Regions from separate parts of the Actinoplanes sp. SE50/110 genome, predicted to be linked through region 1. Evidence: riboswitches for the same ligand, from Rfam matches in the RefSeq annotation. Region 1 holds a riboswitch; each other region holds the start of a gene.
What was found. Region 1 has a riboswitch for cyclic di-AMP ahead of ACSP50_RS02295 (hypothetical protein). Riboswitches for the same ligand answer to the same signal wherever they lie in the genome.
Positions count from the first base shown of each region.

Region 2: linked by a shared signal. The riboswitch ahead of ACSP50_RS44330 (C40 family peptidase) and the one ahead of ACSP50_RS02295 (hypothetical protein) in region 1 are both predicted to bind cyclic di-AMP.
Region 3: linked by a shared signal. The riboswitch ahead of ACSP50_RS05870 (NlpC/P60 family protein) and the one ahead of ACSP50_RS02295 (hypothetical protein) in region 1 are both predicted to bind cyclic di-AMP.

Region 1 is NZ_LT827010.1:519,279-523,830, reverse strand. Features, by position in the region: gene ACSP50_RS02305 (ABC transporter permease) at 1-25, shown strand, start outside; gene ACSP50_RS02300 (ABC transporter ATP-binding protein) at 18-788, shown strand; gene ACSP50_RS02295 (hypothetical protein) at 844-1,890, opposite strand; cyclic di-AMP (ydaO/yuaA leader) riboswitch at 1,889-2,034, opposite strand; cyclic di-AMP (ydaO/yuaA leader) riboswitch at 2,243-2,376, shown strand; gene ACSP50_RS02290 (hypothetical protein) at 2,380-3,417, shown strand; gene ACSP50_RS02285 (glycoside hydrolase family 65 protein) at 3,471-4,552, opposite strand, start outside.
Region 2 is NZ_LT827010.1:6,890,446-6,894,997, reverse strand. Features, by position in the region: gene ACSP50_RS30765 (hypothetical protein) at 1-383, shown strand, start outside; gene ACSP50_RS30760 (CGNR zinc finger domain-containing protein) at 633-1,157, opposite strand; gene ACSP50_RS30755 (pyridoxamine 5'-phosphate oxidase family protein) at 1,404-2,078, shown strand; gene ACSP50_RS30750 (nuclear transport factor 2 family protein) at 2,075-2,557, shown strand; gene ACSP50_RS44330 (C40 family peptidase) at 2,681-3,208, opposite strand; cyclic di-AMP (ydaO/yuaA leader) riboswitch at 3,278-3,454, opposite strand; one part of gene ACSP50_RS30740 (IS5 family transposase) at 3,627-4,114, opposite strand; one part of gene ACSP50_RS30740 (IS5 family transposase) at 4,114-4,444, opposite strand.
Region 3 is NZ_LT827010.1:1,319,856-1,324,407, forward strand. Features, by position in the region: gene ACSP50_RS05865 (RNA polymerase sigma factor RpoD/SigA) at 1-945, shown strand, start outside; gene ACSP50_RS05870 (NlpC/P60 family protein) at 1,012-1,992, opposite strand; cyclic di-AMP (ydaO/yuaA leader) riboswitch at 2,008-2,135, opposite strand; gene ACSP50_RS05875 (DUF3817 domain-containing protein) at 2,292-2,612, opposite strand; gene ACSP50_RS05880 (hypothetical protein) at 2,635-3,051, opposite strand; gene ACSP50_RS05885 (DUF6158 family protein) at 3,140-3,379, shown strand; gene ACSP50_RS05890 (DUF1360 domain-containing protein) at 3,451-3,966, shown strand; gene ACSP50_RS05895 (hypothetical protein) at 3,967-4,173, opposite strand; gene ACSP50_RS05900 (GAF and ANTAR domain-containing protein) at 4,526-4,552, shown strand, end outside.

The DNA.
Region 1 (4,552 bases):
AGAGAAGGGTTACGGCCGTGGCTGACGAGCGGATCCCCACCGTCATCGCCGATGACGCCCACATCGTCTACAAGATCGTCGGGGCGATCGGCGCCAACCAGGTCAGCCCGGTCTCCGCGCTCAAGCGCCTGGTCACCAAGACCAACTCGGCGAACGTGCGCGAGGTGCACGCGGTCAAGGGCGTCAGCTTCGTCGCCTACAAGGGTGAAGCGGTCGGCCTGATCGGCAGCAACGGCTCGGGCAAGTCGACCCTGCTGCGTGCCGTCGCCGGTCTGCTGCCGGTGCACCGGGGCGCGATCTACGCGGCCGGCCAACCGTCGCTGCTGGGCGTCAACGCGGCCCTGATGAACGACCTGTCCGGCGAGCGCAACGTCGAGCTGGGCTGCCTGGCCATGGGCATGACCCCGGCCGAGGTCAAGGAGCGCAAGAAGGAGATCATCGACTTCTCCGGGATCAACGAGCGCGGCGACTTCGCCTCGCTGCCGATGCGGACGTACTCGTCCGGCATGGGCGCCCGGCTGCGCTTCTCGATCGCCGCCGCCAAGCAGCACGACGTGCTGCTCATCGACGAGGCGCTGGCCACCGGTGACGCCAAGTTCCGCCGCCGCAGCGAGGCCCGGGTCCGCGAGCTGCGCGCCCAGGCCGGCACGGTGTTCCTGGTCAGCCACAGCGAGCAGTCGATCCGGGACACCTGCGAGCGGGTCATCTGGCTGGAGTCGGGGCTGATCCGGGCGGACGGCCCGACCGAGGACGTACTCAAGGAGTACGAGACCTACATGAAGAAGTAGGTTCGCTCGTCCCCAGCAAGAAGCCCGGGCCATCGGCCCGGGCTTCTTGCGGTTTCTAGATGACCGACAGGTGTACGTGGTTGGTGTGGTCCGTCGAGGGCGTCCCCCCGACCCCGCTGTACGCCTTCCATCCGCTGCTCGGCAACCAGATCCGTTTGAACCAGATCACGTAGAGGACGCCGAGGGTGTCCGAGTTGTGGATGAAGTAGTTCGCCAGGTCGGTGCCGTAGGTCTTGCTGCTCCCGGTCGCCACCCCGCCGAAGCCGCCCTTGTCGGCGGCGAAGTCGCAGGCCCGCCCCTTCGGATGCTCCCCACTGTTCTGATGCCGGAAGCACGCGACGTAGTGGGTGAAGCCGGCCTTCTGCGCCTGCTTCATCGCGAACAGCAGGCGCGGCGTGATGCAGCCGGTGGTGGTCGGGTCGTCGACCGTGCAGCCGCCGGCCAGGCTGCCGCCGGGCTTGTCCGCGTTCGAGCTGCTGCCGCCGCCGGAGTTGTCACCACCGGAGTCGCCGCCCTGGTTGGCGTTCTTCAGCGCCTGCTCGGCCTGGGTCTTGCGGGCGGCCATCACCTTGGTCAGTTTCGCCTGGTCGGTGACCGCCTGGTCGATCGCGGCCTTGGCCTGCTGCCGACCGGCCCGGGTGGCCTTCAGCTCGTCGAGCGCCAGGGTCTGCTTGGCGGCCACGGTGCCGAGCATCTGGGCCCGGTCCAGGAACCCGGCCGAGGTGTTCGCGGTGAGCAGCGCGCTCAGCGGGCCCAACCGGCCCATCGTGTACGCCTGCGCGGCGTACCTGTTCAGCGCGGCCTGCCGCGGGCCCATGTCGGCGTCGAGCTGCTTGAGCTCGGCGGCCAGTTTCGTCTGCTCGGCCCGGGACTGCTTGAGCTTGGCACTGGCCGTGACGTAACCCTTGGAGGCCTCGTCGAGTTTGTCGAGCAGGGACTTGGAGCCGCCCTCACCGTCGTCACCGGACTCCCCCGGGGCGGCCAGGGGCCGGGGAGCGGCGGCGGCCGGCGTGGTCACGCCGGCGATCCCGCATGCGGCGACCAGCAGCGCGAGAACGGCTGCCCATCGTCGCCGTGCCGTCACATCCTGCACAGGGTCCATTTCCTTCCGTCGGCCGCCGGCCGGGTTAGCTGACGGGTTCGGGACGAAGGAAACCCCTACCGCTGGCGCGGATTCACCCCGGAAGAATGTGGATCCCCGGCTCGCTCAGAATTCTCAGGATCTGCGATTAGGCGGCGGTCCCCGGGTGGGAACCGCATCAGACCATACCCACTCGATCGAGGAATCGACAGTTCTCGCACCGATTGCTACGAGGCGGTCACCAATGGTGGTGGCGATTACGGAAAGTCGTTGGGCGGTAACAGCTTTGCCATTTCCCGGACCCTGATGTCCGGAGATATCTCAGGTAAACTGGCCGCCGGTCCTGCCAGGACGGCACCGCCCCCGAGTTGCCGGCAGGCCGCCGCCCAATCACCGAAAGGTGAGCCGGGGAACCAGGTAGTTGGGGTGAATCCGCGATAAGCGGTAGGGATAGCTTCCGTCCCGAACCCGTCAGCTAACTCGGTCGGCGGTGACTAGGAAGGATAGTTGATGACCGCACGTCCCCGCCGGTGGCTGATGCTTGCCCTGGCGCCGCTCGTGGCCACCACGATATTCGTGGCGCCCGTCACGCCGGCACACGCCGCGCCGAGCGGCAGTTCGTCGACGACACCCTCGGAGGGTGACGACGGCGACGACCTCTCCGATCAGATCGAGGCGACCAACCGGCGGTACGTGAACGCCAAGCTCGCGGTCGAGGCCTCGCAGAAGAAGCAGAAGGACCTCGCCACCCAGATCTCCGCCGCGGAGAAGCGCCGCGACGCGCTGATCCCGGAGGTCAACGCGATCGCCCGGCAGCAGTACCAGATCGGCCAGCTCACCACGGTCGGCTTCCTGCTGCGGGCCGACTCGTCGAGCGACTTCCTGCACAAGGCCATCGGTCTTGAGGAGATCAACAAGCTCAACGACGACAAGCTGAAGGATCTGAACACCACGCTCGCCACGATCACCAACAGCAAGTCGGCGCTCGACGCCGAGCTGAAGAACGAGCAGCAGCAGCTCTCCATCCAGCAGAAGCAGCACGACACTGCGGAGAGCCAGCTCGACCTGCTCGGTGGTGGCACCGGCATCAACAAGACCATCACCGCCGGTTTCGTCGACGCGACGTCCAAGGTCGCGGCCCCCGCGCCGCGCAACTCCAGCGGCGGATTCTCGCCCGAGTCCTGCACCGTGGACGACCCGACCACCAGCGGTTGCATCACCAAGCGCACCCTGCACCTCTACCAGGAGGTGAAGAAAGCCGGCTTCAACCGCTTCGTCGGGTGCCACCGCGACGGCGGCCCGTTCGAGCATCCGAAGGGTCGGGCCTGCGACTGGTCCCTGCAGAAGAGCGGCTTCTCGGTCGCGCACAACAGCGACATGATGCGGTACGGCAACGACCTCACCGCGTTCCTGGTACGCAACGCCGACCGGCTCGGGATCTACTACGTGATCTGGTACAAGCAGATCTGGTTCCCGGCGACCAACAACTGGCACGCGTACCACGGCCCGAGCGACCACACGGACCACGTCCACGTATCGCTGCTCTGACCGGTCGCAAAAAGGGCCTCCCGCCGTGCGGGAGGCCCTTTTTCCGCTCTACGTCAGTTCGGCGTGGCGCGCCGCACCGGCGCGCGGCCGGCCGGCTGGGTCGGCGCCGGGCCGGCCGGGCCGGGCGCCGGGATCGCCATGGTCACCGGGCGGACCTGGGTCACCTCGATCTCCTTGCCGTGGTGCAGCAGAGTGAGCCGGGCCGAGCCGCCGCCGTTGCGCAGCGAGTAGGTGACCTCGCTCGCGGTCACGTTGACCCGCAGCCGCAGACCCCGCCAGAGCAGCGAGAACTCCAGGTTGTTGATCCGGCTGGGCAGTCGCGGCGCGAACGACAGCTGCCCGTTGAAATCGCGCATCCCGCCGAGCCCGGCGACCAGCGCGATCCAGGAACCGGCCAGCGACGCCACGTGCACGCCGTCCCGCGCGTTCTGGTGCAGGTCGTGCAGGTCCATCAGGGCGGCCTCGCCCAGATAGTCGTGCGCCAGCTCCAGATGCCCGGTCTCGGCCGCCATCACCGCCTGGATGCAGGCGGACAGCGAGGAGTCCCGCACGGTGCGGGCGTCGTAGTACGCGAAGTTGCGCGCCTTCTCCTCCGGCGTGAAGGCGTCACCCCGGATGTACATCGCCATCACCAGGTCGGCCTGCTTCACCACCTGCTTGCGGTACAGGTCGAAATACGGGTAGTTGAGCAGCAGCGGGTAGCCCTCCGGCGGAGTGTTCTCGAAGTCCCACTCCTGCAGCCGGGTGAAGCCCTCGCACTGCTGATGCACACCCAGTTCGCGGTCGTACGGGATGTGCACCGCCGCCGCGGCATCCCGCCACGAGGCAGCCTCCTCGTCGTCCACCCCGAACCGGCGCGCCAGGTCCGGGTGCCGCTTGCAGGCGTCCACCGCGGCCATCAGGTTCTGCTGGGCCATCAGGTTGGTGTAGATGTTGTCGTTCACCACCGCGGTGTACTCGTCCGGACCGGTGACGCCGTCGATGTGGAACCGCCCGTGCCGGTCGTGGTGCCCCAACGACCGCCACAGCCGGGCCGTCTCGACCAGCAGCTCCAGGCCGACCTCCCGCTCGAAGTCGTAGTCGCCGGTGGCCTGCACGTACCGCCGGACCGCGTCGGCGATGTCCGCGCCGATGT
Region 2 (4,552 bases), 2.9 Mb from region 1:
TGCTCGATGACACCACCACCGGCACCGTCCGACAGGTCACCGAGCAAGACACGGGCGGTACCAGCGCGGACCCGCTCGCCATGACCAAGGTGCGGCAGCTCGCCGCACACACCATCGCCGGTCTGCGCGCAGGACGGTTGGTTGCCTTGGACCCCGCGCATGCCGACCGACCGCGGACCGTCGCGCCGGCCAGCGATTGGTTCCCCGACACTGCGCTGACCGGCGGCTGGGCCGTCACCGAATCGCTGAACCAGCCGCCGTGTCCCGCGATCGACGGCACCGCCGCAGGCACAACCCGCTACCGGCTGGAACGCCACGACCTGTCCACCGGCAAGACACTCAGGACGACATGCCGGCCGTGTGGTCCGGATCCCGGCTTCTGATCACCAACCCGCAGACCGGAACCCTCACCACCTATCAGGCCACCAACGGCAGCGTTCTCACTCGCAGCGGCCTGGACACTGGCGGCAGCCTGCAGGTCTGGGGCGCTGAAAGCTAGCTTCCTCGTCATGCGGCCTTGCGCGGGTACTCCAGGCGGTGAATCTTGGACCCGGTCGCGTATCCGTCGGGGGGCAGGTTGAGGTCTTGTCCAAGACGTGGCATGGCGTTATCCGGAGGGCGTGGCCGAGGGGTCAGCCGGGTGTTGTCCGGTGGCGTTGGTAGTGACGGGCGGCTTTGGCGCGGCTGCCGCAGCCGTCCATGGAGCACCAGCGGCGGGTGCCGTTGCGGGAGATGTCAAAGAAGTAGAGGACACAGGCGGGGTGGGCGCAGCGCCGGATCCGGGTGGGATCCTGGCGTATCAGGTCTAGGTAATTACGGACGGCGTGCCAGGCGGCAGACCAGTCGGCGTCGACGTCCGAGCCCTCACGCACGGCGCCCTGGTGCAGCGTGTACCGCACGACGCCGCGCGCCAGGATCGCGTTGAGCTGCTGTTCGGCGTGCTCGTCGGGTTGTTCAAGAGCTTGCCGCAGCGCCGATCGGGCCTGTCGCAGGGGTGCCGCGACGGTGGTGTGGTTGCCGGTCAGGTGCTGCTCGTGGAGCCATGCCAGCAGTCCGCCGGGCTCGTCGAAGAGGTCCACCGTGCGGCCATGGTCGACCCACTCAGTGTTCACCAGGTCCAGGGCCAGCGGTTCGCCGGTCAATGGTCGTGCCGTCACTCATCCATCTTACCGGCGTAGTGCAGTTGACAGGTAAGACGAAAGCGATCTAGCTTCTAACCACTAAAACCTATTTCAGTGGTTAGGGGTGGAGGATGCCGGACAGCTGGCCGGACCGCGGATGGTGACCGTGTCGGTGCCTCCTCCTCACCCGCACCCTGATCTGACCGGACGCGCCGCGCCGGCACGACCCGCTCCGCGGCTGCCGGGCGCCGCGTATCTGAACGGCCCGAGGGGACGCCGACGATGCCGCACCACTACCTTCAGCACCTGACGACCGCGCCGGTTGCCGCCGCCCAACAGCGCTACGGCAGCCGTGCCGCCATCGAGCGCATGATCGCCGGCTGGGACACCGACGCCCTGCTCGGCGCCGACGAGATCACGTTCATCACCGCCCGCGACGGCTTCTACCTCGCCACCGTCAACACCGACGGCTGGCCCTACCTGCAGTACCGCGGCGGCCCACCGGGCTTCCTGCACCCGCTTGACCCGGTCGCCGGGCACAGCGTCCTGGCCTGGGCCGACGTTCGCGGTAACCGGCAGTACCTGTCCGTCGGCAACCTGGGCTGCTCACCGCGGGTGTCCCTGTTCCTGATGGACTACGCCCACCGTCGACGACTCAAGATCCTGGGAACGGCAACCGTCCACGACATCCGCGACGGCATGCCGGCCCACCTCGCCGGCAGGTTCGGCACCCTCCGCACGCCCGGCGTGGTGGAACGGCTCATCACCGTCGAGGTCCACAGCTACGACTGGAACTGCCCGCAACACATCACGCCACGCTGGAACGAAGCCGAACTGCACGACGCTCTCGCGCCGATCCGTGACCAGCTCACCCAGCTCCAGGCGGAGAATGACGCCCTGCGCGACATGGTTCGCCGAAACCGCTTCCAGCAGCACCCGTCCCAGGAGACCTCATGACCAGAGACCCATCCAGCACGCCGCAACCCCCACGGCATCCGCTGCCACCCTTCACTGTCGACACCGCCCGCGCCAAAGTCCAGGCCGCCGAGGACGCCTGGAACACCCGTGACCCCCGACGCGTCGCCGCCGCGTACACCCCCGACAGCATGTGGCGCAACCGCGACACCTTTCTGACCGGCCGCGCCGAGATTGAAGCGTTCCTGACCCATAAGTGGAGACGCGAACTGGACTACGCCCTGCGCAAGCAACTTTGGGCCTTCCACGACAACCGCATCGCCGTGCGGTTCCAGTACGAATGGCACGACCCCAGCGGCCAATGGTGGCGCAGCTACGGCAACGAACAGTGGGAATTCGACGAGCATGGATACATGAGTCGTCGCGAAGCCAGCATCAACGACGTGGCGATCAACCCCGACCAGCGACGCATCCACGGCCCCAGGCCGGCCCACGACACCACCGACATCCCCTTGCGCTGAGCGCGGACTCACCAGCATCACGAATCAGGTCGTACGACAGCGCCGCCTGCGCCCGACCGAGACGGGTGCAGGCGGCGCTGTGTGATGCCCGGACGCGAAGCGCAGGCAGCCGGGTGGACCGACTCAGACCAGGCGCCGGACCACGTAGTTCCTACTCCAGATCTTCTGCTTGGTGACCGTCTTGCCGGCCCGCGGGGCGGCCCACATCATGCCGCCACCGGCGTAGATGCCGGCGTGCGTGCCGTACGAGCCGTCACGGATGATGATCAGGTCACCGGGGCGGGCCCGGGACTTGGCGATGGCCTTGCCGTACCGCTGCTGCAGGTTCGCCTTGTGCGGCAGCTTCTTGCCCGCCGCCTTCTTGTAGACGTACATGGTGTAGCCCGAGCAGTCGAACCGCTTGGGCCCGGCGGCGCCGAACTTGTACAGCTTGCCCTTGTGCTTGGCCGCTTCGATCATGATCCGGTTCGCGGCCGCCCGGGACACTGCCGCCTTGGACTGGGACGCCACCGCCTTGAGGGTGAGGCCGCTCTGGCTGAATGGCACGCTTGTCTGTGAGAACACCTGCGTGGTGGTGACGGCCGGCGACCTGGTCGCGGCGGAGGCCGACTGCGGTGTGTCGAGGAGACCGGTGAGAAGACCGAGACCCACGGACAGGGCGATAGTGCCGGCTCCCAGGGTACGGGCGGGTCGGCTCGAAGTGCTTACGCGCACGGTGAAGGAATCCCTCCGGCACGCCTGCGAGGTTAGCTGTCGGATTCGGGCGCGAAGGTTGCCCGGCCGCACACTGGCGGCTTCACCCCAAGGTCCTCACGTCCCGGGCGCCGCAGTACGGCGTGCCGGTCGAGGACCGATGATGGTTCCCCCGTCCCTGCCCCCGATTGCCTCATGACTCGTCATGCGGGTTCGTGCGGCCGGACCGGGGCAGGGCTCGGCGTGGTCCGATCGACACGACCGGCGAGCACGTGCCCGCCGCTCTTCCTTAATAGCCCAGCCCACCGGGTTGTTCCGGAATCCGGTCGGTCACGTTGAGTGAATGTTGCGGTCATGGCTGCCTGATTTAAAACTCCTAACACGATCTCTGATCGGTCCAATTGATCAATCTGCGCCAGCAGATCAGGACGCAGGCAAGGCTGACGAAGCCGTCGTGGATGTCGAGGCGGCGCTCCCAGCGAACAGCCAATCGGCGGAACTGATGCAGCAGAGCGAAGGTCTGCTCGACGACGTACCGGAGCTTGCCGAGGCCCTTGATCCCGGTGGCCTTCGGTTTGGGGATGAGGGGTTCGGTGCCACGTTCACGGCAGGCCTGGCGGAACGCCGCACTGCTGTAGGCCTTGTCAGCCAGCAGCGCCGCGAACCGGCGCCGAGGCCGGCCCAGCCTGCCGGCGATCGGCGGGTAGCAGTCGAGCAGATCCAGGGCACGTTTGATGTCAGGTACGTTCGCGCCGCTGGTCAGCACGTAGATCGGGGTGCCGTTGCCGTCGCAGATCAGGTGGTGCTTGGAGCCGGGCTTGCCCCGGTTGACCGGCGACGGGCCTGTCCCGGCACCCCCTTTTTAGCGTCGATGTGACTGGCGTCAATCGCCGCTCTCGACCAGTCGATCCGGTTCGCCGCGTTCAGCTTGTCCAGCAGTATCTGGTGGACCTGGTCGAACACGCCTGCCTCGGTCCACCGCTGCAGCCTGCGCCAGCAGGTCATCCCCGAGCCGAACCCGAGCTCCTGCGGCAGGTCCTCCCAGCCGATCCCGGTGTGCAGGACGAACAGGATGCCCTGCAAGCACAGCCGGTCCGGCACCGGCCGCGGTCCCGGCGCCCTCGCTGGCCAAGCAGGCAGCACCGGCTCGATCAGCTTCCACAACTCGTCATCGACGACCCAGGCCTTGCTCACGAAGACCGGAACGAGACTGATCCTCACTCCGCAACGCTGATGAACATCGATTCAACAGATCGTGTTAGGTGCTTTTAGAAGGCCGGTGCCGGAATATCCAACGCCCGC
Region 3 (4,552 bases), 800 kb from region 1:
AACGTGGAGAAGAACACCGTGATGCGTACCGACCAGGTTGCCGAGGAGCGCGACCTCGTCGGAGTCTACCTGCACGAGATCTCCCGGACGCCGCTGTTGGACGCCGCGCGGGAGGTCGAGCTCTCCAAGGCGATCGAGGCGGGCCTCTACGCCGAGCACCTGCTCGAGCAGGGCGAGGAGCGCCGCGGCATCAGCCGGGAGGAGCTCGAGCGCCTCGTCACCGAGGGCAGCCGGGCGAAGGACCTGTTCATTCGCGCCAACCTGCGACTGGTCGTCTCGATCGCCCGCCGCTACGTGCGCTCGGGCATGCCGATGCTCGACCTGATCCAGGAGGGCAACACCGGTCTGGTCCGCGCGGTCGAGAAGTTCGACTACGAGCGCGGCTACAAGTTCTCCACGTACGCGACGTGGTGGGTGCGTCAGGCGATCAGCCGGGCCATCGCCCAGCAGGAGCGGACCGTCCGCCTGCCGGTGCACCTGGTCGAGGACGTCAACCGGATGCGCAACGTGACCCGCCAGCTGGTCCGTGAGCTCGGCGGCGACCCGGAGCCGGAGCAGATCGCGGCGGCTCTCGGCGTCACCGTCGAGCGGGTCAACGAGCTCACCCGCTGGGCCCAGGACACCGTGTCCCTGGACACTCCGGTCGGCGACGACGGCGACACCAACCTGGGCGACCTGGTCGCCGACAGCGACGCGCCGTCGCCCGAGGAGATCGTGCTTAGCGCCCTGGAGCGGCAGCGGATCGAGGGGCTGCTCAACCACCTGGACGACCGGTCGGCAGGCATCATGCGGGCGCGGTACGGACTGGAGGACGGTCGGGAGCACTCGCTGACCGAGGTGGCGTCGCGCTTCTCGCTCAGCCGGGAGCGGATCCGGCAGCTGGAGATCCAGGCGCTCGGCCGGCTGCGTGAGCTGGCCCGGGCCGAGGGCCTGCAGGCCGCCTGACCCTGATACGACGAGAGAAGGCCGGCACCCCGAGAGCGGGTGCCGGCCTTCTCGCTGTGCGCGGTGTTACGAGATCCGGCCGTATCCCTGTACGGGCATGATGTTGATCGTGCGGCGGGTCACGTCGGCGCCACCGTGCGGTGCGTCGATGACCATGCCGCTGCCGACGTACAGCGCGACGTGGCCACCGTCGCGATAGAACACCAGGTCACCCTGCTTGGGGACGAACCCCGCGGTGCCCGCCTTGATGTAGGTGACACCACTGGCGTATCGCTGCTCGGACGCGCTGTGTGGCAGCGAGTGCCCGGCCGCGGCCCAGGCGGCCTTGGTCAGACCCGAGCAGTCGTACGAGTTGGGACCCTCGTCCCCGAAACCGTACGGCTTGCCGATCTGCTTGTACGCGAAGGCGACCGCCACCCCGGCGTCACCGGAGCCCTTCGGGATCGGGCCGGTCCACGAGCCGGAGCTCTGCGTCGGCTTGCCGTACAGTTCCTTCTGCGTCGCGGTCAGCTTCTGCAGATCCTTGGTGTACTTGGCCTTCTGCGCGTCCAGCTCCTTGAGCTGCAGCGCCTGCTTCTGCTCGGTGGCCTTGAGCTCGGCCTGCCGAGACGTGTAGGTCCGGCTGACCTCGGTGTAGTTGTCGATCTGCGCCTGGTTGGACTTGCTGAGCTGGTCCAGGTAGCTCAGCCGCTCCAGCAGGTCATGCTGGTTGCCGCCGAGGATCAGGGTCATCGGGCCGACCCGGCCGGTCATGTACGACGACGCGGCGATCGCGTTCACCTTCGTGACGGCCTGGTTCTTCGCCGCCTCGGCCGGCTTGAGGGACGCGGTGAGCTTGGCCGCGTCGGTCTGCGTCGCCTTCAGGTCGATGCGGGTCTTGTTGTACGCCTCGGTGACGTCGTCCAGCTTGTTGGAAGCCGCCTCGATCTGCTTCTTCAGCTCGTCCTTGGACGGGGCCGCGTGCGCGGCGGTAGCGCCCGACGTGGTGATCGCCAGCGCGGTCAGCGCGACCACCAGCGCCCGGAGCCTGGTACGGGGGAGTGGCACTGGTCAGGGGGCCTTTCTTCCGCTCATGGCCGCTTACCGGGTTAGCTGACGGGTTCGGACTCGGAAGAGGCGTCCTACCGCGCGTGGCGGATTCACCCCGGAAAGATGGGTCCCCGGCTCGTGAGATTCAGCGGCGTTGGCCGGCGCCACCCGGAGGGTTTGTGGCTGCGGACCGAACCAACCGCATCAACTTATCGGCGCAGAAAACAAAATCAAGTCCTCCGCGCGTGAAATCTGCGAATAGCCGGTCTTGCGAACTTAATCCCGATAACGGGCTGTTATTCGACCCGCGCGCTGCGTTATTTGACGGCCGGTTCCCACGCTACTTCAGTCATCCAGTGCCGGGTCACCTGACGCTCCGCCCAGAACGAGAAGAACGGGATGGTGCCGGCCAGCATCACCAGGATCATCCGGCCGAAGGGCCACCGGGCCCGGCGGGACAGGTCGAAACTGAACAGCAGATAGATCATGTAGAGGAAACCGTGCAGCGGGCCGATCACCGCGACCACCGTGTCGTTGTCGCCGAAGTACTTCAGCGGCATGCCGACCAGTACGAGAACGACCAGGAACACGCCGACGATCCAGGCAATGATCCGGTAACGGGTGAGCGCGCCGCGCACGGGGGTCTCCTTCGAGCTTCTACTACTTGATGATGCGGCCGGGGTAGTCGGCCGGGCGGGCGCCGGGGTGCTCGGCGAGCCAGGTCAGATAGTCGTTGTAGGCGTCCAGCTCCGGGTCGGCCGCCACCGCCTCGGCGGGCCGGACCGCGACCCGCACCGGCCGGCCCACGGCGACCGGGGCGCCCGGAACCCGCTCCGGCTCGGCCGGCTCGGCCTCCGCCCCGGTGTCCCGCGGCTTGCGGAACAACTGGATCTCGCGGACCCAGATGAACACCACGAAACCCGCGAAGACCGGCCACTCGAACATGTAGCCCCAGCTGAGCGAGTTGCCGCCGGTGGCCCGGCTGTACTGCCACCAGCCCAGGCCGAGGCAGCCCGCGGTGAGGATCAGCGCCAGCAGGTGGCGGGCGATCCACGCCGGAGACCACAGCCCTTTCATGCCCCCGAGCCTACCGGCGGGTTTGGCGCGGACCCGCGCGGGCAAGCCACCGGTTGTCCCCGTTCGCCCGCATCGCTGGAGGTGCACCATGACGACAGCGCGACCCGAGACCGGCACCGACACCGGGATCGACCCGGCCGGACTCGCCGACGACGACCTCTTCCGGGAGTTGACCAGCCTCTACCGGACCCGGCTGCAGACCCTGCGGCACGGGCCGGACGCGGCGCTGGACAACCATTTCCGGCGCACCGCGGAGCTGGAGACCGAGTACATGGCGCGCTTCCCCGGTCGTGAGGTCGACCCGGAGCGGCTGACCCAGGCCTTCTGACCCGCTCGTGTCTCCCCCACCCCGGTTCTGGACCCGCCCGGCTTCTGACCAGCTTGAAAGGACCCCCCACGATGTCCAGCCTGCAGGCCCGGGTCGCCGAGGTGGCCCGCGCTTACGCCCCGCACGACCACCGGCCGCTGGGCGGCTACCTGGTGGCGATGGGCGCCTTCGGCACGCTCGCGGCCAGCCTCGCGGCGGCCGCCAAGCTGACCGGTAAGCCGGTGCCGGAACGCCCGGCCATGACCGACGTGGTGCTGCTCTCGATTGCCACCCACAAGATCAGCCGGCTGATCGCCAAGGACTCGGTGACCAGCCCGCTGCGGGCGCCGTTCACCCGGTACACCGAGCCCGCCGGGGCGGCCGAGCTCAACGAGGAGGTGCGCGACGAGGGCAGCCCGGTGCGGCACGGCATCGGTGAGCTGATCACCTGCCCGTTCTGCCTGGCCGCCTGGATCGCCACCGGCCTGACCGGCGGGCTGGTCCTGGCGCCCCGGCTGACCCGGCTGGTGGCCACCGCGTTCACCGCGACCGCTGTCTCGGACTTCCTGCAGATGGCCTACAGCATCGCCAAGGAGCGGGCCGAGTGATCAGATCGCCGGGGCGCTGAGTGCCTCGGCGGCCTCGTCCTGCAGGTATTCGCCCTCGGGCAGCGCGTCCACCCGGGTGAGCAGGCTCGCCGGCAGGTCCTCGGCGATCGCCCGCCGCTGCAGATCGCCGCTGCTCATCCGTTCCTCGGCGCGGTACGCGCCGTCCAGGAACGCGGCCAGGCGTAGGTTTTCCTCGGATTCGGTCACGGCGGATCGGTACCCGGCGCCGGGCCGGACAAACGTCCGCGGTGTTATTCAGGTCACAAGGGCTCCCGGAATCATGGGCGGGTGCCGAAGGTTGTGAACGGATGCCGGTGTGCCCAGTGTCCCCGGGCCTCACCCATCGCCTGCACGGAATACCGTTCGGCTGGAGCCGTGCTGAGCCACTCGCCGCGAGGCGACCTGCACACCGGCATCTAACGTCTCGCGCGTCCCCGGGGAGCCCCCCGGGGACGCGTCTTTTTCCACGTTCGGGGCCGAGTGGGTTTAAACGGGCAAGACCCCCCGATCGGGGCACCGTAACGAGCCGAACGCGGATCGACATGGCAGTATCCGTCGAGTGTCAGTACCGCAACGTCGCGTACCG